Regions from separate parts of the Candidatus Pantoea rara genome, predicted to be linked through region 4. Evidence: riboswitches for the same ligand, from Rfam matches in the RefSeq annotation. Region 4 holds a riboswitch; each other region holds the start of a gene.

Region 1 (2,202 bases), on a different replicon from region 4:
CAGTTGTTTCGAGGCGTTTAACGGGCTGGTGAAATACTGGCTGACCTTTAACGAGATCAATATTCTGCTGCATAGCCCGTTTTCCGGAGCTGGCCTGGTGTTTGAGCCTGGTGAGAACAGGGATCAGGTGAAGTATCAGGCGGCACATCATGAACTGGTTGCCAGTGCGATGGTGACGCGGATCGCGCATGAAGTGAATCCGGCCAATCAGGTCGGCTGCATGCTGGCAGGCGGAAACTTCTACCCGTGGTCGAGTAAACCCGAAGATGTCTGGGCGGCACTGGAGAAAGATCGCGAAAACCTTTTCTTTATTGATGTGCAGGCGCGCGGCGCCTATCCGGCCTACGCCGCGCGCGTGTTCCGTGAAAAAGGCGTGACGCTTGAGATTGAAGACGGTGATGCTGACATCCTGAAAAACAGCGTCGATTTTGTCTCATTCAGTTACTACGCCTCACGCTGCGCTTCGGCGGAGATGAATGAGCAGAACAGCAGCGCCGCCAATGTGGTGAAATCCCTGACCAATCCTCACGTGCCACGCAGCGAATGGGGATGGGGTATCGATCCGCTAGGCTTACGCATCACTATGAATATGATGTATGACCGTTACCAGAAGCCGCTGTTCCTGGTCGAGAACGGCCTGGGCGCGCGCGATGAAATCGATGCGAATGGCGAGATTAACGATGATTACCGCATCAGCTATCTGCGTGAACACATCCGCGCCATGGGCGATGCCATCCAAGATGGTGTGCCGGTGATGGGTTACACCAGCTGGGGCTGCATCGATCTGGTTGCTGCATCGACCGGTGAAATGAGCAAGCGCTACGGTTTCGTCTACGTTGACCGCGACGATTTGGGCAACGGCACACTGGCGCGCACCCGTAAGAAATCGTTCTGGTGGTATAAGAAAGTGATTGCCAGCAACGGGGCCGATCTTGAGTGACAATGTCACCTAAGATCGCTCGCTCGTGCCGTTGTACTCTGGCACAAATTATCGTATAACGAATGTCTCCGAGGGGTGTCCTGTAATGGGCTGAGATGGCGTAAGCCGAACCCTTTGAACCTGATCTGGGTCATGCCAGCGAAGGGACGGGTCGGCAGATTTTTCTGCGTCATCTCCTGCACTATTCCCTGTTCCAGACCGTATGCCCGGATCTCACTGTTACTGGAGATCCCATGTCACATCCGCTTTTCGAGACCGGCTTGTATGGTCGTCTGCGCCAGCAGGCAGGCACTCAATGGCACGCGTATGTCAGGCACGATTTTGTGCAGCAACTCGGTCAGGGCACGCTGCCACCCGCCGCTTTCCGCCACTACCTCACTCAGGACATGCTGTTCCTGCTGCACTTCGCGCGTGCCTGGGGTCTGCTGATCAGCAAACTCTCTGAGCCCGCCATGTTACGCAGTGCGACCGCGTCGCTTAACGCCATCGTCAACGAACTGCCGTTGCATCTGGCTTACTGTCAGCAATGGGGTATCTCCGAGGCAGAGATGGCGAGCGAACCCGAAGCAATGGAAACGATCAACTACACCCGCTATGTGCTGGACGTAGGGCACACCGGGGATGCGCTGGAGCTGATGACGGCACTGATGCCGTGTGTCGCTGGCTACGCTGAAATTGGTCTGACGCTGCTGGATGATCCCTCGACTCGCTTTGAGGGAAATCCTTACGGCCCATGGATAGAGAATTACGGCGATGAATCCTACCTGGCAGGCGTCGGTTCCTCACTTTTGCTGTTTGAAGCTCTCGCTCAGCAGCGCGCGGGTGAACAGCGTTTTGATCGGCTGGCGGAGATTTTCAACACTGCGACCCGGCTGGAAGCAGCATTCTGGCAAATGGGGCTCAACCATGCTGCCGCTTTTCGGGTCAGCCCATGAACCCGCCTGTTGATGGCGTGCCGCCTGGTATTTCCATTCGCCAGCTCTGCCTGACGCTGGGTCAGCAGCAACTTTTCAGCCAGCTTGATCTGGAGATTGCGGGCGGTGCATTTACCGCTTTACTGGGTGCCAGCGGCGTTGGTAAAAGCAGCCTGATGCGGGTCATTGCCGGTCTGACGCCACCGACTTCCGGACAGATTAGCGGTAGCGACGGTCTGCCGCTGACCGGTCGCATCGCCTGGATGGGACAACAGGATCTGCTCTATCCCTGGCTCACAGTGCAACAGAATGTCTGCCTCGCCAGTCGCCTGAAGGGCGAGAAAGCCG
Region 2 (2,202 bases), 1.9 Mb from region 4:
CTGGAGCGTCAGCGCCCGCATCCGCTCTTTTCCCATATTGCGCAGATCGACTCGCCTGCCCCCTGGACGCTGGATATCCGTTTAAGTCAGCCCGACGAGAGTTTGCCCTGGTTACTGGGCAGCGTCAGTGCAATGATCCTGCCGCGCGAATGGCCCACGCTGCACGACTTTGCCCGCCAGCCAGTTGGCACCGGTCCTTACCGGGTGATCCGCAATCAGGAGAGCCAGCTCAAGATCGAAGCGTTTGATGACTATTTTGGTTTTCGCGCCCTGATTGATGATGTCTCTATCTGGGTACTGCCCGACATCAGTGATGAGCTGGTCTATGCCGGGGTTCGTCTGCAGGGCGACAGCGCCGATGAAGTTCAGGAAGAGAGCCGTCTCGAAGAGGGCTGCTATTATCTGCTGTTCGACCAGCGTTCAGAGCAGGGCCGCAGCGAGGCAGTCCGGCGCTGGGTCAGCTACCTGTTTAACCCCATCGCCCTGCTCAATCACGCGGGTGTGGGCTATCAGCGCTACTGGTTCCCGGCGTATGGTCTGCTGCCGCGCTGGCATCATCGCCGTGACCTGACGCCAGTGGAAAAACCGCCTGGCTTAACCCATCTGACGCTGACCTGGTACAGCCAGCACGTGGAGCATGAAGGCATCTCGAATGCGCTGCGTCCCCTGCTGGCAGAGCATGGCGTCACGCTGGAGACCCGTGAGATCAGCTACGAAAGCTGGTATCAGGGCGAAGCGGAGAGTGATATCTGGCTGGGAAGCGTGAACTTTACCCTGCCGCTGAATTATTCACTGTTCGCGCAGCTTTATGAGATCCCGCTGCTGCATCATTGTCTGGCGATCGACTGGCACGGCGATGCGGCCCGCTGGCGCGAGAAAACGCTGCCGCTGGCCGAATGGAGCAAACAGCTGGTCGAAGAAGCCGGTTTGCATCCGCTGTTTCACCACTGGCTACTGCTTGAAGGACAGCGCAGCATGCGCGGCGTGCGGATGAATACGCTGGGCTGGTTCGATTTTAAATCGGCCTGGTTCGCACCACCGGTGCTGTGATGCTTTCGCGCCGGCGCTGAAATGACTAGAATGTGACGTTCTCAACGGGGTGCGGCCTGCTACAAGCAAGCCGCTGAGAGAGACCCGTCGAACCTGATTCGGTTAATACCGACGTAGGGATTTGAGAGGCCTCTGTGCTCAGATCCTTTGCGACTCATCCCCTATTCTCCTGAAGGAGCGCAAAGTGTTAAACAAAGTTCTGCCGGTGCTGCTGTTACTCTCCGCCCCCGTTCTGGCGGCTAAGCCGGTTCTCACGGTCTACACCTACGACTCCTTCTCCGCCGACTGGGGCCCTGGCCCGGCGGTTAAAAAAGCTTTTGAAGCACAGTGCAACTGCGAGCTGAAATTCGTCACGCTGGAAGATGGCGTGTCGCTGCTGAACCGCGTGCGGATGGAAGGCAAAAACAGTAAAGCCGATGTGGTGCTGGGGCTGGATAACAATCTGGTGCAGGCCGCGCAGAAAACAGGTCTGTTTGCCGAAAGTCAGGTCGACACATCGAAACTAAAGCTGCCCGATGGCTGGCACAACACCACCTTCGTGCCGTTCGATTATGGCTACTTCGCCTTTGTCTATGACAAAACCCGGCTGAAAAATCCGCCAAAAAGCCTGAAAGAGCTGGTCGACAGTCCGGAGAAGTGGCGGGTGATCTACGAAGATCCCCGCACCAGCACGCCCGGCTTAGGTCTGCTGCTCTGGATGCAGAAAGTCTATGGCGATCAGGCTCCGCAGGCGTGGCAAAAGCTGGCGCAGAAAACTGTGACGGTCACCAAAGGCTGGAGTGAAGCCTATGGTCTGTTCCTCAAGGGCGAAGGCGATCTGGTGCTGAGCTACACTACCTCTCCGGCTTACCACATCATCGAAGAGAAGAAAGAGAACTACGCCGCTGCACCCTTTGCTGAGGGTCACTATCTGCAGGTCGAAGTTGCGGCGCAGTTAGCCAGCAGCAAACAGCCGGCGCTGGCACAGCAGTTCATGAAGTTTATGGTCTCACCTGACTTCCAGCGCACCATCCCCACCGGCAACTGGATGTACCCGGTAATCCACACGCCGCTGCCAGCGGGTTTCACGGCGCTCAGCGTGCCTTCTACTGCTCTGCAGTTCTCGCCGGAAGAAGTGGCCAGCCAGCGTTCGAACTGGATTAGCCAGTGGCA
Region 3 (2,202 bases), 1.6 Mb from region 4:
AATCATCACCTGAACGTCATATTCCCAGGCGATCCGGGTCAGTTCACCCAGGGTACGCAGTTCGGCAAACTGTGCCTCGTCGTTCGCATCCTGAATCGAACCCGGACGCAGGCCATCGCCCAGCGACAGGGAGACATCGTAAGCGGCGCAGATTTCACAGATCTCGCGGAAGTGCTGATACAGGAAGCTCTCCTGATGATGCGACAGGCACCATTTCGCCATGATTGATCCACCCCGCGAGACAATTCCGGTCAGACGTTTCGCCGTCATCGGGACATAACGCAGTAGTACGCCCGCGTGGATAGTGAAATAATCGACGCCCTGTTCCGCCTGCTCAAGCAGCGTGTCCCGGAAAATTTCCCAGTTCAGCGCCTCAGCTACACCATTGACTTTTTCCAGCGCCTGATAGATCGGCACGGTACCGATGGGCACCGGGCTGTTTCGCAAAATCCATTCGCGCGTTTCATGAATATAACGGCCGGTAGAGAGATCCATCACCGTATCGGCACCCCAGCGAGTCGACCAGACCAGTTTTTCCACTTCTTCTTCAATGGAAGAGGTCACCGCTGAGTTGCCGATATTGGCATTGACCTTAACCAGAAAGTTGCGACCAATGATCATCGGCTCCGATTCAGGATGATTGATATTGGCAGGGATGATGGCGCGTCCGGCAGCGACCTCCTGCCGCACAAACTCGGGTGTGATGCGGGCGGGCAGATGCGCGCCAAAACTGTGGCCCGGATGCTGTTGCAGCAATACCTCACTGCGGATTTGCTCACGGCCCATGTTTTCCCGCAGAGCGATAAACTCCATCTCCGGGGTGATGATCCCCTGGCGGGCATAATGCAGCTGCGTGACACGGCGGCCTGCGCGGGCACGGCGCGGTGTGGGAAGGTGATCGAAGCGCAGATGATCCAGCCCCTCATCAGCCAGTCGCTGCTGGGTATAACCTGAGCTGTTCTGTTCGAGAAGCTCGCTGTCGTCGCGTTCAGCAATCCAGCGTGCGCGCAGCTTTTCCAGGCCACGGTGCACATCGATCTGTGCTGCAGGATCGCCATAGGCACCCGCCGTGTCATAGACCGGCACCGCTTCATTTTGCTCATAGAGTGGTTGTTCTTTGCTGCCACCGATGTGGGTCGGGCTTAGGGTAATTTCACGCATGGGTACGCGAATATCCTGTCGGCTGCCGGTAATCCAGATGCGACGGGACTGGGGAAAGGCACTGCCACTTTGCAGGGAATCGATAAATTCCTGCGCCTGGGCACGTTGTTCACGACGGGAAATTTTTTGATCAGACATAGCAATCTTCCTGTTCAGAGGGAACGATGCTTGTCCGGAGTTCGGAAGGAGTAACCGTATAGACAGCGTAAGCGTGCTGACATACAGAGAAAATTTACTCTTGTTCCCTTCGCAGGTTCTAACCTGATCAGGTTCCGCGGATCCCGAATTAACGGTCTCAGCCCAACTGGGCACTCCGACAAGAAGCTGTACTTATGCGTGCGTCTGATAACAGACTCGGGCATAAATACCTTATATTTCAAGGCAAAAAGCAAAAAGGTTCCTGGGAGCTCACTCCTCAGAACCTGTTCAGCATAAAAGGGCTACGGGATAATCTCAACCCCTTTGCCAGTGACGGCCATTACGCCGGACGAGCGATATGGCTGTCATTCGCCACTGGCGGGGGGGCGAGTTTGTTATCCCATGCCAGCTGGATCAGCTTATCTTCCAGCGTAAAGCGGGCTTCCAGCACTTCGCCAACTTCGGATAGCGCCTGCTGGAAAGTCATGCAGTTTTCGTCGTCAATCGCCTGCTGCAGGTGACCGTCATACAGTTGCATCAGACGCTCAGTATTGGCTTCCAGCGGGGGATAGATCTGCGCGGCAGCAATCATCGGGCTGTCGCCACTCATTTCACTGATGACGCGCTCGTAGATGCTGAAGTGACCCGCAGAAAGATAATCGACCAGACCGTGACAGAAGTTGTCCAGCGCCTGTTCATCCAGACGCGTCAGCGCCTCTTTATTGGGTTTAAGACCGACCAGGTGATAATAGGCCACCAGTAGCTGACGACGGGCTTCAAGCCACGAATCGACCAGTTCATTACTGCCACCTACGCGTTCAGCCAGGACGTCTAACTGGTTAAGCATATCTAACTCCATGTGAGTTATAGTTGTTTATCTACACACTTAACATCAGGGCTTCA
Region 4 (2,202 bases):
GCTCCACCTCCAGCGTCCAGAGTGCATCAATAAACGCGGTGGCGAAACTACCCGGTCCGGTGGCCAGCGCCGCCGCCTTTTCACCCGATAGAGCCATTACCTGACAGGCCGTCGCAATGTTCATCAGCCGATCACCCGGCAGACTGCTGAACCCCGCTACCACGGCCGAGAGCGCGCAGCCGGTTCCGACCACCCGCGTCATTAAGGGGCTTCCACCGCTTATGGCGAGTGTCCGCTGACCATCCGTGGCATAGTCCACTTCACCGGTGACGATAACCAGTGTGTTCCAGGTCTCAGCAAGTTGCTGTGCCGCATCGAGTGCCGCATCGAGTGCCGCATCCGCCTGATGCAGCGTATCGACACCGCGTCCGCCGCTGGCCTGCTGCGCCAGCGCGAGAATCTCTGACGCGTTACCGCGAATCACCGCCGGTTGCTGGCTTAATAGCTGCTGGCAGAAGTTACTGCGCAGCGTCAGCGCGCCGACAGCGACCGGATCGAGTGTCCAGGGCGTGCCCGCCTCCTGGGCCGCGATTACAGCAGCCTGCATCGCCTGCTGGCGCTCGCGGGTCAGGGTGCCCACGTTGATCAGCAGCGCATCAGCGATGCGGCTAAACTCTGCCGCTTCTTCAGCATCAATAACCATTGCCGGTGAAGCATTAAGTGCCAGCAAGACGTTGGCGGTGAAGTTCTGCACCACGTCATTAGTCATGCAGTGCACCAGCGGTGAGTGAAGGCGGAAAGTGTGCAGAACGGGCGCGAAATGCGCGAGAGAAAGGTGTTGAGATTGATGAGTCATCGTAGCTCCCAACCGGCGAACAAGAAGGCGAATGCGGTCAGGCATCAGACTTCCCTACGCTGGCATTATCCAGTTCAGGTCAGCGGGTTTTTCTCAGCCCTTTCCGTGTGGAAAGCGGCACCCCGAGTCATATAGATATTACTCCATCTATTAGCAGCTTAAGGGAAGGGGCTTGTTTGCACAAGCCTGCTTCAGGGCAAAGACACTCCGTCTTTTCAGCTTGCTGAAAACGAGTGCGGGTTACAAAACAATGAGGGCAATGCAAATCCGCCTGTTAGTGATGTATGCGAGCCTATAACAACGCTGGATATGACCCTTCGCCCTCTTTTTCAAATCGTTGTTCAACCCTATAGTAAAAATGGGTCTGCTGGGGCAGGACAATTATTCGATTTCTTACCACTATCTTCAGACGGGTGTGCTGCTGTTTATGGCACTTTATCCACTTCAGTTCCATCACGTCTTGATAGCCATTTTTGATGATCTGTTCGTCGGAAAATACATTCAGAGGGTAATGTATTCATGCTTCTGATGAAGACATTACGAATATTGAGGGTATTTAATCAATGTGATGTTTTTCAGGCTCAAAGCCATATTGATTGTCGGGAACCTACAAAACTGAGTTTCACGCAGAGTAATCTCCAGGGGAGACAAAGAATATGTCGCAAAAAATCTGATCGGAAATTGACCGGTTCAGAGAAATGCCTGCACTGTAAGCGGCGATAATGTTCACTGTCGCAATCTCTGCAGTGTCATTACGCTTTTCTTCATATGGGTCACAACCCTAACTGCATTACGATTCTGGTCTCGCTGATTAGTCACATGAAATTGTGGCTGTCATATTTCCTTTATATTTACCGGGCGTTGTTGGATCAGGAATATTATCCAGTTTCAGCAAGTAATCACCCAACCCTCCCGTCCATTGCCCTGTGCCACTATTCCACGTTGTACCCGGTACAGAATAAGTCAAAAAATGTGTTCCGTCAGTAATCGTCCCTTTGCTGCCATTATTAGCATTGGGTTTGAAAGCGAGCATTCCAGTTCCCGTTGACGCAGACGTAATTTGTATCGCGTTGACTGCTTTGCCTGGTACAAGGTCAGGGATGGCTGGAGAGGTGACAACATTTACAGAGCAGGTTCTGTTTGCGGGTACAGTTACCCAGTCGCCACTGAATATGCCAGGCGCCTTTGTACTCCACAAACCCACATACCGCCGAAGTTCATTATTACAATGATTACTCAGCGTTGCTGAATAATTAAGTGAAGCTCCCCATGCCAGGGATGAGGTTAACGCCCCCCAACCTGTAATAGTGATTCCGGTCATTGTACCCGAGACGATATCCAGACATTGCTCTGCTGCCCTATCACGAACAGCATTGCCATCGGCGGTAGCTTTGAGCGCAAACGTA

The links. A riboswitch is a leader RNA that binds a small molecule or an ion and turns the genes downstream of it on or off. The one in region 4 is predicted to bind thiamine pyrophosphate.
Region 1: linked by a shared signal. The riboswitch ahead of tenA (thiaminase II) and the one ahead of thiM (hydroxyethylthiazole kinase) in region 4 are both predicted to bind thiamine pyrophosphate.
Region 2: linked by a shared signal. The riboswitch ahead of thiB (thiamine ABC transporter substrate binding subunit) and the one ahead of thiM (hydroxyethylthiazole kinase) in region 4 are both predicted to bind thiamine pyrophosphate.
Region 3: linked by a shared signal. The riboswitch ahead of thiC (phosphomethylpyrimidine synthase ThiC) and the one ahead of thiM (hydroxyethylthiazole kinase) in region 4 are both predicted to bind thiamine pyrophosphate.

The regions. Positions count from the first base shown of each region.
Region 1 covers NZ_CP194943.1:133,803-136,004, reverse strand. Annotated here, with positions in the region: gene ACR8BF_RS19105 (6-phospho-beta-glucosidase) at 1-940, shown strand, start outside; TPP riboswitch at 1,002-1,104, shown strand; gene tenA (thiaminase II) at 1,174-1,875, shown strand; gene ACR8BF_RS19095 (ABC transporter ATP-binding protein) at 1,872-2,202, shown strand, end outside.
Region 2 covers NZ_CP194942.1:3,337,055-3,339,256, forward strand. Annotated here, with positions in the region: gene sgrR (HTH-type transcriptional regulator SgrR) at 1-1,050, shown strand, start outside; TPP riboswitch at 1,086-1,188, shown strand; gene thiB (thiamine ABC transporter substrate binding subunit) at 1,235-2,202, shown strand, end outside; gene thiP (thiamine/thiamine pyrophosphate ABC transporter permease ThiP) at 2,197-2,202, shown strand, end outside.
Region 3 covers NZ_CP194942.1:3,745,623-3,747,824, reverse strand. Annotated here, with positions in the region: gene thiC (phosphomethylpyrimidine synthase ThiC) at 1-1,299, opposite strand, end outside; TPP riboswitch at 1,387-1,487, opposite strand; gene rsd (sigma D regulator) at 1,640-2,146, opposite strand.
Region 4 covers NZ_CP194942.1:1,425,304-1,427,505, reverse strand. Annotated here, with positions in the region: gene thiM (hydroxyethylthiazole kinase) at 1-796, opposite strand, end outside; TPP riboswitch at 831-931, opposite strand; gene ACR8BF_RS06765 (hypothetical protein) at 1,608-2,202, opposite strand, start outside.